3 regions of the Alteromonas sp. W364 genome follow, and region 2 is predicted to be linked to each of the others. Evidence: predicted binding sites of a transcription regulator. Region 2 holds the regulator's gene; each other region holds the start of a gene.
The links. Region 2 encodes MetJ, which represses methionine synthesis genes. Its sites were predicted from a motif close to TAGACGTCTAGACGTCTA; they were not measured.
Positions count from the first base shown of each region.

Region 1 (3,290 bases), on a different contig from region 2:
TCGTTTTGTGATAAATTTAGGTAAAACGCCTTGGGGATTAGCCTGTGAAAAGCTGGTTAATACCGTCGAGTTAAATAAATCAGATGTAAAATGGCGAGCGAATACCGGGAAGCGTCCTTGGTTGGCTGGTATGGTAAAAGAGAAAATGTGTGCTTTAATTAATGTTGCTGAGCTAGTCCAAATGTTACAATCTGGGCTAAGTAACAAACAGTAAGGCCTAACAGCAACTTAGTTGTGCGACGGAGTAAATTACATGAGCGAAGAAAGAACAACGATTGCCGCGAGCGACCCTAATGATGAGGTCTTGCAATGGGTAACTTATCGTTTGGATGAGGAAACTTACGGTATCAACGTTATGCAAGTTCAAGAAGTCTTGCGTTATACCGAGATCGCACCGGTGCCGGGAGCACCCGACTATGTGTTAGGGATTATTAACCTACGTGGTAATGTTGTTACCGTTATCGATACTCGTTCACGGTTCGGTTTACCCCCTACAGACATTACTGATAATACGCGGATCGTGATCATTGAATCTGATGAGCAAGTTGTGGGCATATTAGTTGATAGCGTTGCCGAAGTGGTTTATTTACGCTCATCTGAAATTGATAGTGCGCCAAACGTTGGTACGGAAGAAAGTGCTAAGTTCATTCAAGGGGTTAGCAACCGTGGCGGACAGCTATTAATATTAGTCGACTTGAACAAGCTACTCAGCGATGATGAGTGGGATGAGTTAGGCGGCATTTAAGCGTTTACATGACTAAACGCTTTACAGTCAAGAGAGGCCACTTCTATAGTGGCCTTTTTGTTTTGTGTGTAGCATAAAATAGTTGCCATTGAGTTTGTATCCTACTCAAAAATAAGAATATACTGGTTTCATTCAATTTATAACGAGTCTCGCAGCGAGGTAGTATGGAAACCCTTGAACCAATATCAATGACTACAATGGTGAGTTTGATCGTCGCCGTTATCGCGCTAAGTATCGCTATTATAGCAATACAAGCTAGCAGCAAAACGAATAAGCGATTAAATATCACACTTGAACTGCTCAACAGCTTGCATAAAATTATTGAAACAAATAAAGCTAACATTGCGGAATTAGAGAATAAACTGAGCGTTGAATTGCAAGAAGCTGATCACGTGACCAAAAATACCAGCCAAAGTGATATCGCCAAAGAACAAGATATTATACAAATAAGCCAGTCGATAGCAGACTTGCAAGTTCAAATAGACAAACTTTCTGCGCAATATCAGGAGTTAGTTGAGCAAGAGCCAACAGCTAAAATCTATACCAAAGCACAGAGTTTAGTGCGCTCTGGAGCCAGTGTCGCTGAGGTAATGGAAGCATGTGATTTGCCGCGAGCAGAAGTAGAAGTCATGATGGGTATTCAAGAAAAGGCGCGAAAATAAATCAAATTGTCACAATAGAAAACCTAATTTGGACGTCTAGACGTAAAGAAGTTGACATTTGGGTAATTATTGCCAGAATGGAGGCATAACTTTTACTTTTCTATACGACTAAATAGGTGGTCTGAATGCCCATTAATATTCCATCCGACCTACCAGCGCTCGATGTTCTGCTTCAAGAGAATATTTTCGCGATGGATAGTCGTCGTGCAGGTAGCCAAAATATAAGGCCACTTGAAGTTGGAATTTTGAATTTAATGCCGAATAAGATCGAGACCGAAATTCAAATCCTTCGCCTTCTATCTAATACACCGATACAAATCAATGTGGACTTGATCCGCATTGATGAGACCACTCCAAAAAATACGCCAAAATCGCATATGGATGCGTTTTATCATGAATTTAGTGAAGTATCCGACAAAAATTACGACGGTTGGATTGTGACAGGTGCACCTCTAGGCTTATTAGATTACGAGGATGTTAAATACTGGGACAAGATGACAGAGCTACTAGACTGGGCTAGAGACAATGTGCAGTCTACGTTATTTCTTTGCTGGGCGGCTCATGCGGCGCTTTATCATTTTTACGGGGTAGACAGGAAAATACGAGAGTACAAACTGTCTGGTGTATTTGAGCATAAAGTTGAACAAGCGAAGGATGAGCTAATGCGCGGCTTTGATCCGCTGTTTTGGGCACCCCACAGTCGAGTAGGCGAAGTTGCAGAGGCTGACTACAAAAGCATTGAGGGACTAACGGTATTGGCTCAATCAGATGCTGCCGGCACATATATCTCTGCGACTGATGACAAGCGCTTAGTGTTTGTGACGGGCCATCCCGAATACGATCCCCTTACCTTAGCGCAAGAGTATGAGCGAGACCTTGAAGCGGAGCTTTCGCCACAAGTTCCCGAAAACTACTTTGCCAATGACGATCCGAACCAAGCTCCTTTAGTCAGATGGAAGTCTCATGGTAGTCTGTTGCTAACGAATTGGTTGAATTATTACGTTTATCAGAATACACCTTTTGACCTGACTCAATTACGCAGAAAGTAAGCGAGAGTTTGGTTATTACGACATATTGTTTATCACCTTTACTTCGAGAAAAAACGTGACTGAAAGTTTTCAAACTGAAATAAGATTATCTAAAGAGCACAAAGCACGCATAGCGAGACAAACTGATGCGTTAGAAGAGGCTGCAAAAAAACGCATTTTGATTCTTGATGGTGCGATGGGCACGATGATTCAAAAACATCAACTAGACGAAGCTGATTATCGTGGTTCTCAATATGCAAATTGGCATTGTGATGTCAAAGGTAATAATGACCTGTTAGCGATTACTCAAGCGGGGATCATTAAACAAATTCATTTAGAATACCTAGCTGCAGGTGCAGACATAATTGAAACGAACACCTTTAATGCAACCACTATCTCCATGGCTGATTACGATATGCAAGAGCTATCTCGAGATATTAATTTACAAGCAGCAAAACTTGCCAGAGAAGCTGCCGATGAGTTTACGGAAAAAACGCCAGAGAAACCGCGTTTCGTTGCTGGTGTGATTGGTCCAACAAGCAGAACGGCCTCTATTTCACCTGATGTCAACGATCCGGGAAAGCGTAATGTGCACTTTGACGAACTTGTGGCGGCGTATCGGGAGTCAACACTGGCGTTAATTGAGGGCAAGGTAGATTTGATCCTAGTTGAAACTATATTCGATACCTTAAACGCGAAAGCTGCCGTGTTTGCCGTTGAAGAAGTATTCGAAGCCTTAGGTATCAGTTTGCCTATTATGATTTCCGGCACCATAACTGATGCATCTGGACGCACTTTATCAGGACAAACTTCTGAAGCATTCTATTACAGCATGCGCCACGTCAATCCATTCTC
Region 1 is NZ_JAVRID010000004.1:165,850-169,139, forward strand. Features, by position in the region: gene RM556_RS07950 (chemotaxis protein CheW) at 1-214, shown strand, start outside; gene RM556_RS07955 (chemotaxis protein CheW) at 254-745, shown strand; gene RM556_RS07960 (DUF2802 domain-containing protein) at 910-1,407, shown strand; gene metA (homoserine O-succinyltransferase) at 1,533-2,456, shown strand; gene RM556_RS07970 (homocysteine S-methyltransferase family protein) at 2,566-3,290, shown strand, end outside.
Region 1: the regulator MetJ is predicted to act here: its motif matches at 1,437-1,454, upstream of metA (homoserine O-succinyltransferase).

Region 2 (3,290 bases):
CGCACCCAACTCAAACATGTTATTCATAATCCGTGTGAGTTCGTTAGCAATGCCGATTTCAGACATACTGTGTCCGGCATTGTTGACAATTTTCAATGTGGACAAAGGTAAGGCTTGCTGAACAGAGTACGCAGCCTCTAATTTGCAGACCATGTCATATCTACCATGCACGATATGACAAGGTGTTCCTTTCAATGCATCGATATTGTTGAGGATGAAGTTCTCATCAATAAAGCACTTGTTCAAAAGGTAATGACACTCTAGCAGAGCGAGGCTTTTCACTTGGGCATCCGCACTAAGGTCACTGGCCATTACACTGGGGGCGACTAGCCGTGAGATATAACCTTCCCAATCGTACCAAGACTTGAGTGCAGGAAAGCTCACGCTTTTATCCGAGTGTTTAAACAGCTCGATAAATTGTTCACACACCGCGCTTGATGAAGATAAGTCTTTTATATGAGATGAAAAGTTTTTATATGCTTCTGGGTAGATTTGCGCTGCACAACCGTTCGGTCTAAGGAACCAATCAAAATCTTCTTCTCGAGCTAAAAATACACCGCGTAATACTAAAGAGAGACAATTTTCCGGATGCATAATGCCGTACATTAAGGCAAGTGTTGAACCCCATGAACCGCCAAATACCACCCACTTCTGAATGCCTAAAGACTCTCTTACAAATTCAACATCGTCGAGTAATAGCTGCGTGGTATTGTGTTGTGTATCGCCAAAGGGAGTTGAACGCCCGCAGCCCCGCTGATCAATGCCGATAATACGATATTTGATAGGATCAAAAGGCCATTGGTAATTGCGACCTAAGCCGGCGCCTGGTCCGCCGTGAAGGTAAACGAGAGGTATACCGTCGGGGTTGCCGCTTTGTTCAACGTATATCTCGTGCCCATGAGAAACAGACATAAAGCCTGTTTGATATGCGCTATTTGTATGGAAGAGTCCGTTCATACTACTCAATACTATTGTTAAACTAATACAAGTGTCGTTTACGCGACAGATACAAGCTATTTACAAATGTAACATTTGATTTGTGGTATTATAACTCATTATTTTGCTTAGCAGATCATTGCTGACGGTATTTTGGGAAAAAGTAAGGATGAACATACCTAAGGCATTGATAAGGTAATAAAATTATATTTTCAGTCTTAATCAGAAAGGAAGAATTATGTTTCGTATACTTACAATGATGTTTGTTTTGGTATTAAGCTTAAGCGCTTGCCAGTCGGTAGTAGACAATGCTTACTATGGCATGTGGGAAAAGCTAGGTGTAGAAAAGCGAGATTTATTAGTAGATAGAGTGGAAGACGCTCAAGATTCACAAAAAGAAGCTCAGGAACAGTTTTCCTCAGCCTTAGAAGAGTTTAGCGCGTTAATTAACTTCGATGGCGGTGAGTTAGAAAGCGTCTACAAAAATTTAAGTGATCAATTGGGTGCAAGCAAAGACAGCGCAGCTGCGGTCACCGCGAGAATTATTAAAGTTGAAGATGTAGCCACTGCTTTGTTTGAAGAGTGGGAAGACGAAATAGATTTAATTAACAGTGCGACCTTGAAGCGTGACAGCAAACGTAAACTCAATGAAACAAAACGAAAATACGATTCATTACTGCGCTCCATGCGTAAGGTAGAAAAAAGCATGGATCCCGTATTAATTGCGCTGCAAGACAATGTCTTAGCCTTAAAACACAACCTGAATGCAAACGCGATTGGTGCATTGCAAGGCGAGTTTAATAATATTAAGCAAGATGTGACAAGCTTAATTGCTGAAATGAATACAGCAATTAAACAATCTGACGAATTTATTGCGGGTATAAAAGGCTAACCGTCGCTTATTCAGCTTCAGCAGCATCGATATCGAGCCCCATTTTTTCCATGATTTCACGGGCAGAAGCAGGAATACGGTGAGGATTGTCCTTTTTTAGATCAGCGTCGTCGGGTAAAGGTTGCCCAGTAAACGCATGCAAGAAAGCTTCGCATAGCAATTCGGAGTTGGTTGCATGACGAAGGTTGTTTACTTGACGGCGCGTGCGCTCATCGGTAAGTACTTGCAGCACGTTGATAGGAATCGATACGGTCACTTTTTTTACCTGTTCGTTCTTCTTTCCGTGTTCTGCGTAGGGATGTATATATTTACCGTTCCACTCTGCCATGTGAATCCTTAATGGTTTTAGTTATATGAAAATTCTAACTGGAATAGAAAAAATATCAATCTAGAAGTGTAAACTTCTTGACGTCTAGGTGTATAAAACGTAATTTAGACGTCTAAACGTCTATAAGTGAGCAAGTAACATGGTTTCCTACGCACAGGGTATTGATGCACTGAATCAATCTCTATCTGAATTGAGAGATATCGAGGTGTCTTTTGAGTTTTTTCCGCCAAATTCTGCGGCAATGGAAAGCACCCTTTGGAAATCTGTTGAGCGATTAGCACCTCTTAAACCCAAATATATGTCAGTAACCTATGGGGCGAATAGCGGTGAACGTGATCGCACTCATTCTGTTGTTAAGCGTATTAACAACGAAACAGGCGTGCCAACAGCACCACACCTTACATGTGTTGATGCCTCACCTAGCGAGTTAAAGCAAATTGCAAAGGACTACTGGGACTCAGGCATCAAGCGCATCGTTGCCCTGCGCGGAGACTTACCTCAAGGTGTGGATAAAACTGATATGTACGCTTCAGACTTAGTCGCGCTTTTAAAGGACGTGGCAGATTTTGATATTTCGGTCGCGGCTTATCCAGAAAAGCATCCAGAAGCACCTAATGCTCAATTTGATCTATTGAATCTAAAACGCAAAGCTGAAGCGGGTGCGAATGAAGCAATCACCCAATTCTTTTTCGACACCAGTGTGTTCTTGCGTTTTCGGGACCGCGCCGCGGCTGCTGGTATCGACTTGGATATCGTACCCGGTATTCTGCCCGTGACCAACTATCAAACTCTTCAGCGCTTTGCTGGTTTTACAAATGTGCATGTACCAAATTGGTTGCATAAAATGTATGAAGGTTTAGATGATGACGATCAAGCAACTCGTAACCTACTTGGTGCCAACATAGCCATGGATATGGTCAAGGTGTTAGCTAAAGAAGGGGTGAAGCACTTTCACTTTTATACTCTGAATCGCAGTGAACTCAGTTACGCAATATGTCATATGCTAGGATTGCGTAGCCATTCGAAATAGGCAGTGTTATTTCCTGATTAGGCTTGAGTGGGGCCTTAGCCCTTGAAGTTTACGGTACACCTGTAGTTTAAGTTTGCGATGGAACACTGTAAACTGCAGGTCTA
Region 2 is NZ_JAVRID010000005.1:149,981-153,270, forward strand. Features, by position in the region: gene pip (prolyl aminopeptidase) at 1-957, opposite strand, end outside; gene RM556_RS09775 (DUF2959 domain-containing protein) at 1,175-1,828, shown strand; gene metJ (met regulon transcriptional regulator MetJ) at 1,836-2,156, opposite strand; gene metF (methylenetetrahydrofolate reductase) at 2,296-3,186, shown strand.

Region 3 (3,290 bases), on a different contig from region 2:
GCGTCATGCCCCCAGTTTTCTGGCAAGCCATGGGTTTTACGACGAATAAATTCTTGTGCCAATTCAGGATGAGCTTGTTGGTATTCAGCAAACATAGCATCCCAAGCCGCTTCGGCTTCAGTACCTTTGGCTTTGCCGTCCCACCCTGCATAAACGTCGGCAGGTACGTCAAACGCAGCATGCGGCCAATCCAATTCTTTTCTGACCAATGCAATTTCATCGTCACCTAGTGGTGCACCGTGACAATCTTCTTTACCTTGCTTATTTGGCGAACCAAAACCGATCACTGTTTTACAGCAAATCAAACTTGGACGAGAGGTTTCTGCCTTCGCTTTTTCAATTGCAGCGGCGATTTGCTCAGGATCGTGACCATCAACACCTGCAATCACTTGCCAGCCATAGGACTCAAACCGTTTCGGTGTGTCGTCGCTAAACCATCCTTCAACTTCACCATCGATAGAAATACCATTGTCATCCCAAAATGCGATCAATTTACCTAAACCTAAGGTACCAGCAAGAGAGCATGCCTCATGGGAAATGCCTTCCATTAAACAGCCGTCGCCTAAGAAAGCATAGGTTTGGTGATCAACAACATTGAATGAGTCTCTATTAAACTGCGCAGCAAGCACTTTTTCTGCGATCGCCATACCAACCGCATTCGTTATGCCCTGCCCTAAAGGACCTGTCGTAGTTTCGACGCCTGGCGCATAACCATATTCCGGGTGACCTGGGGTTTTAGAGTGTAATTGACGAAATTGCTTTAATTCCTCAATTGGCAGTTCGTAGCCTGTGAGGTGCAATAGAGAATATAAGAGCATCGAGCCATGCCCATTGGAAAGCACAAAACGATCACGGTTTGCCCAGTTAGGATTGTTCGGGTTGTGCGACATAAAGTCTGTCCACAAAACTTGCGCAATATCGGCCATTCCCATCGGGGCGCCAGGGTGTCCTGACTTGGCTTGTTGAACAGCGTCCATACTTAACGCTCTAATGGCGTTGGCTAAATGACGACGTGATGGCATGAGCTCTCCTTGATACTTCGATTACATAATGCTGTAAGAATCCGAGGGCTTGACCGCGGTTCCTCAAACTGAGGGCGTATTCTCATACACCGAGCGACTTTGTTCAATCATTATTCGGCGTTTCTGTGTTGATTTTTTTGCTTTAATCGCATTTTTAAACATCCAAAATTCTCGACAAGCCGTATCAGCCCTAAACCCGACTAGACTTTTAGACGTCTAGAAGTAAAGATTGGTAAAATTCATTTTTTCGACTACAATGTCGATATTGAACTGAAGCAACGAAAATCCAAGGGCCAATTCGTGTTCATTATTGAGAACGCGTCCCTTGGTTTGTAACTATAGGATAATTCATGGCTAGCCATTTATTTACATCAGAGTCAGTGTCTGAAGGACATCCTGACAAAATTGCAGACCAAATTTCAGATGCCGTTTTAGATGCCATCTTAGAAATAGATCCAAAAGCGCGCGTCGCTTGTGAAACCTTCGTCAAAACGGGGATGGTTTTGGTTGGCGGTGAAATTAACACCAAAGCCTGGGTCGATATAGAAGAGTTAACAAGAAAAACGGTAAAAGAAATCGGTTATACCCATTCTGATATGGGCTTTGATGCTGATTCTTGCGCGGTATTGAATGCTATTGGTAAACAATCGAACGATATTAATCAAGGTGTTGATCGCTCTTCACCAGAGGAACAAGGCGCGGGTGACCAAGGTTTAATGTTTGGTTACGCGAGTAATGAAACCGACGTCTTAATGCCAGCGCCAGTCACTTTCGCCCACCGTCTTGTGCATAAGCAAGCGGAAATGAGAAAAAGCGGCAAGCTTAATTGGTTGCGTCCAGATGCTAAGAGTCAAGTCACCTTTGTTTACGAAGATAACAAACCTGTAGGCATCGACGCAGTGGTTCTATCAACCCAGCACTGTGACTCAGTCAGTAATGAAGTGTTACGTGAAGCAGTCATGGAAGAAATCATTAAGCCAGTGCTTCCCGCTCAGTGGCTTACTAAACAAACGCAATTTCACATTAACCCGACCGGTCGTTTTGTTATAGGTGGTCCAATGGGTGATTGTGGTTTGACGGGTCGTAAAATCATCGTCGATACCTACGGTGGCATGGCACGTCATGGCGGCGGTGCATTTTCAGGTAAAGATCCGTCAAAAGTTGATCGCTCGGCGGCATATGCTGGTCGTTATGTGGCTAAAAATATCGTTGCCGCTGGTCTTGCTGATCGTTGTGAAATTCAAGTTTCCTATGCGATTGGTGTGGCTGAACCGACTTCTATTTCTGTCGAAACCTTCGGAACAGGCAAAGTCAGTGATAATGTGTTAACGAATTTAGTGCGTGAACATTTTGATTTGCGTCCCTATGGTTTAATTACTATGCTCGACTTAGAGCGCCCTATCTATAAAGCAACTGCAGCGTATGGGCACTTTGGTAGAGATGAATTTCCATGGGAAAAAACCGACAAAGCCAATGACCTGAGAGCAGCTGCTGGGCTATAATAGTTCACAAGGCTTAGGTTCAGAGTGCCAATCGGTACATTGAGATTCAAATAATGCCTCCTGTATGGGGGCGTTTTTTTATAAGGAATTAATATGCTTCGCAGATTTATCATGGTCAGTTCCGCTGCATTACTGAGTGTAGCGCTAGTCGCTTGCACAACGTCGCCAACAGGCCGTTCTCAGTTATTGTTGTTTCCAGAGTCACAGCTGAGCGAAATGGGCGTACAAGCATTCGCTGGGATGAAGTCGGATATCAAAATATCTAATAAAGCGGTGCAAAATGAATATGTACAATGTATTGCTAAAAGTATCACTCAGCACGTGTCTAAAGACGTGTTTGATGGCGAATGGGAAGTCGTCGTTTTTGATGATGCTCAGGTAAATGCCTTCGCCTTACCTGGCGGCAAAATAGGCGTATACACAGGCTTATTAGATGTAGCAGTAAACCAACATCAAGTTGCTGCTGTTATCGGACATGAGGTAGGTCATGTAATCGCTCATCACGGTAACGAAAGAGTGTCTCAAAACGCCGTGATTGGCACGGGCCAACAAATTGTAAACCAAGTACTGCAAGCAAAAGAAGTGTCCAATAGCGGTTTGATTATGTCGGGCCTGGGTTTAACTACTCAATATGCTGTCGCCTTGCCATTTAGTCGCACCCATGAAAGCGAAGCTGATGAAATTGGTTTAGACTTGATGGCCAAAGCGGGCTTTGATCCCAAACAGTCAGTCGAGTTATGGAAAAATATGAGCAAAGCGAGTGGTG
Region 3 is NZ_JAVRID010000002.1:307,553-310,842, reverse strand. Features, by position in the region: gene tkt (transketolase) at 1-1,022, opposite strand, end outside; gene metK (methionine adenosyltransferase) at 1,373-2,524, shown strand; gene RM556_RS04175 (M48 family metallopeptidase) at 2,618-3,290, shown strand, end outside.
Region 3: the regulator MetJ is predicted to act here: its motif matches at 1,224-1,241, upstream of metK (methionine adenosyltransferase).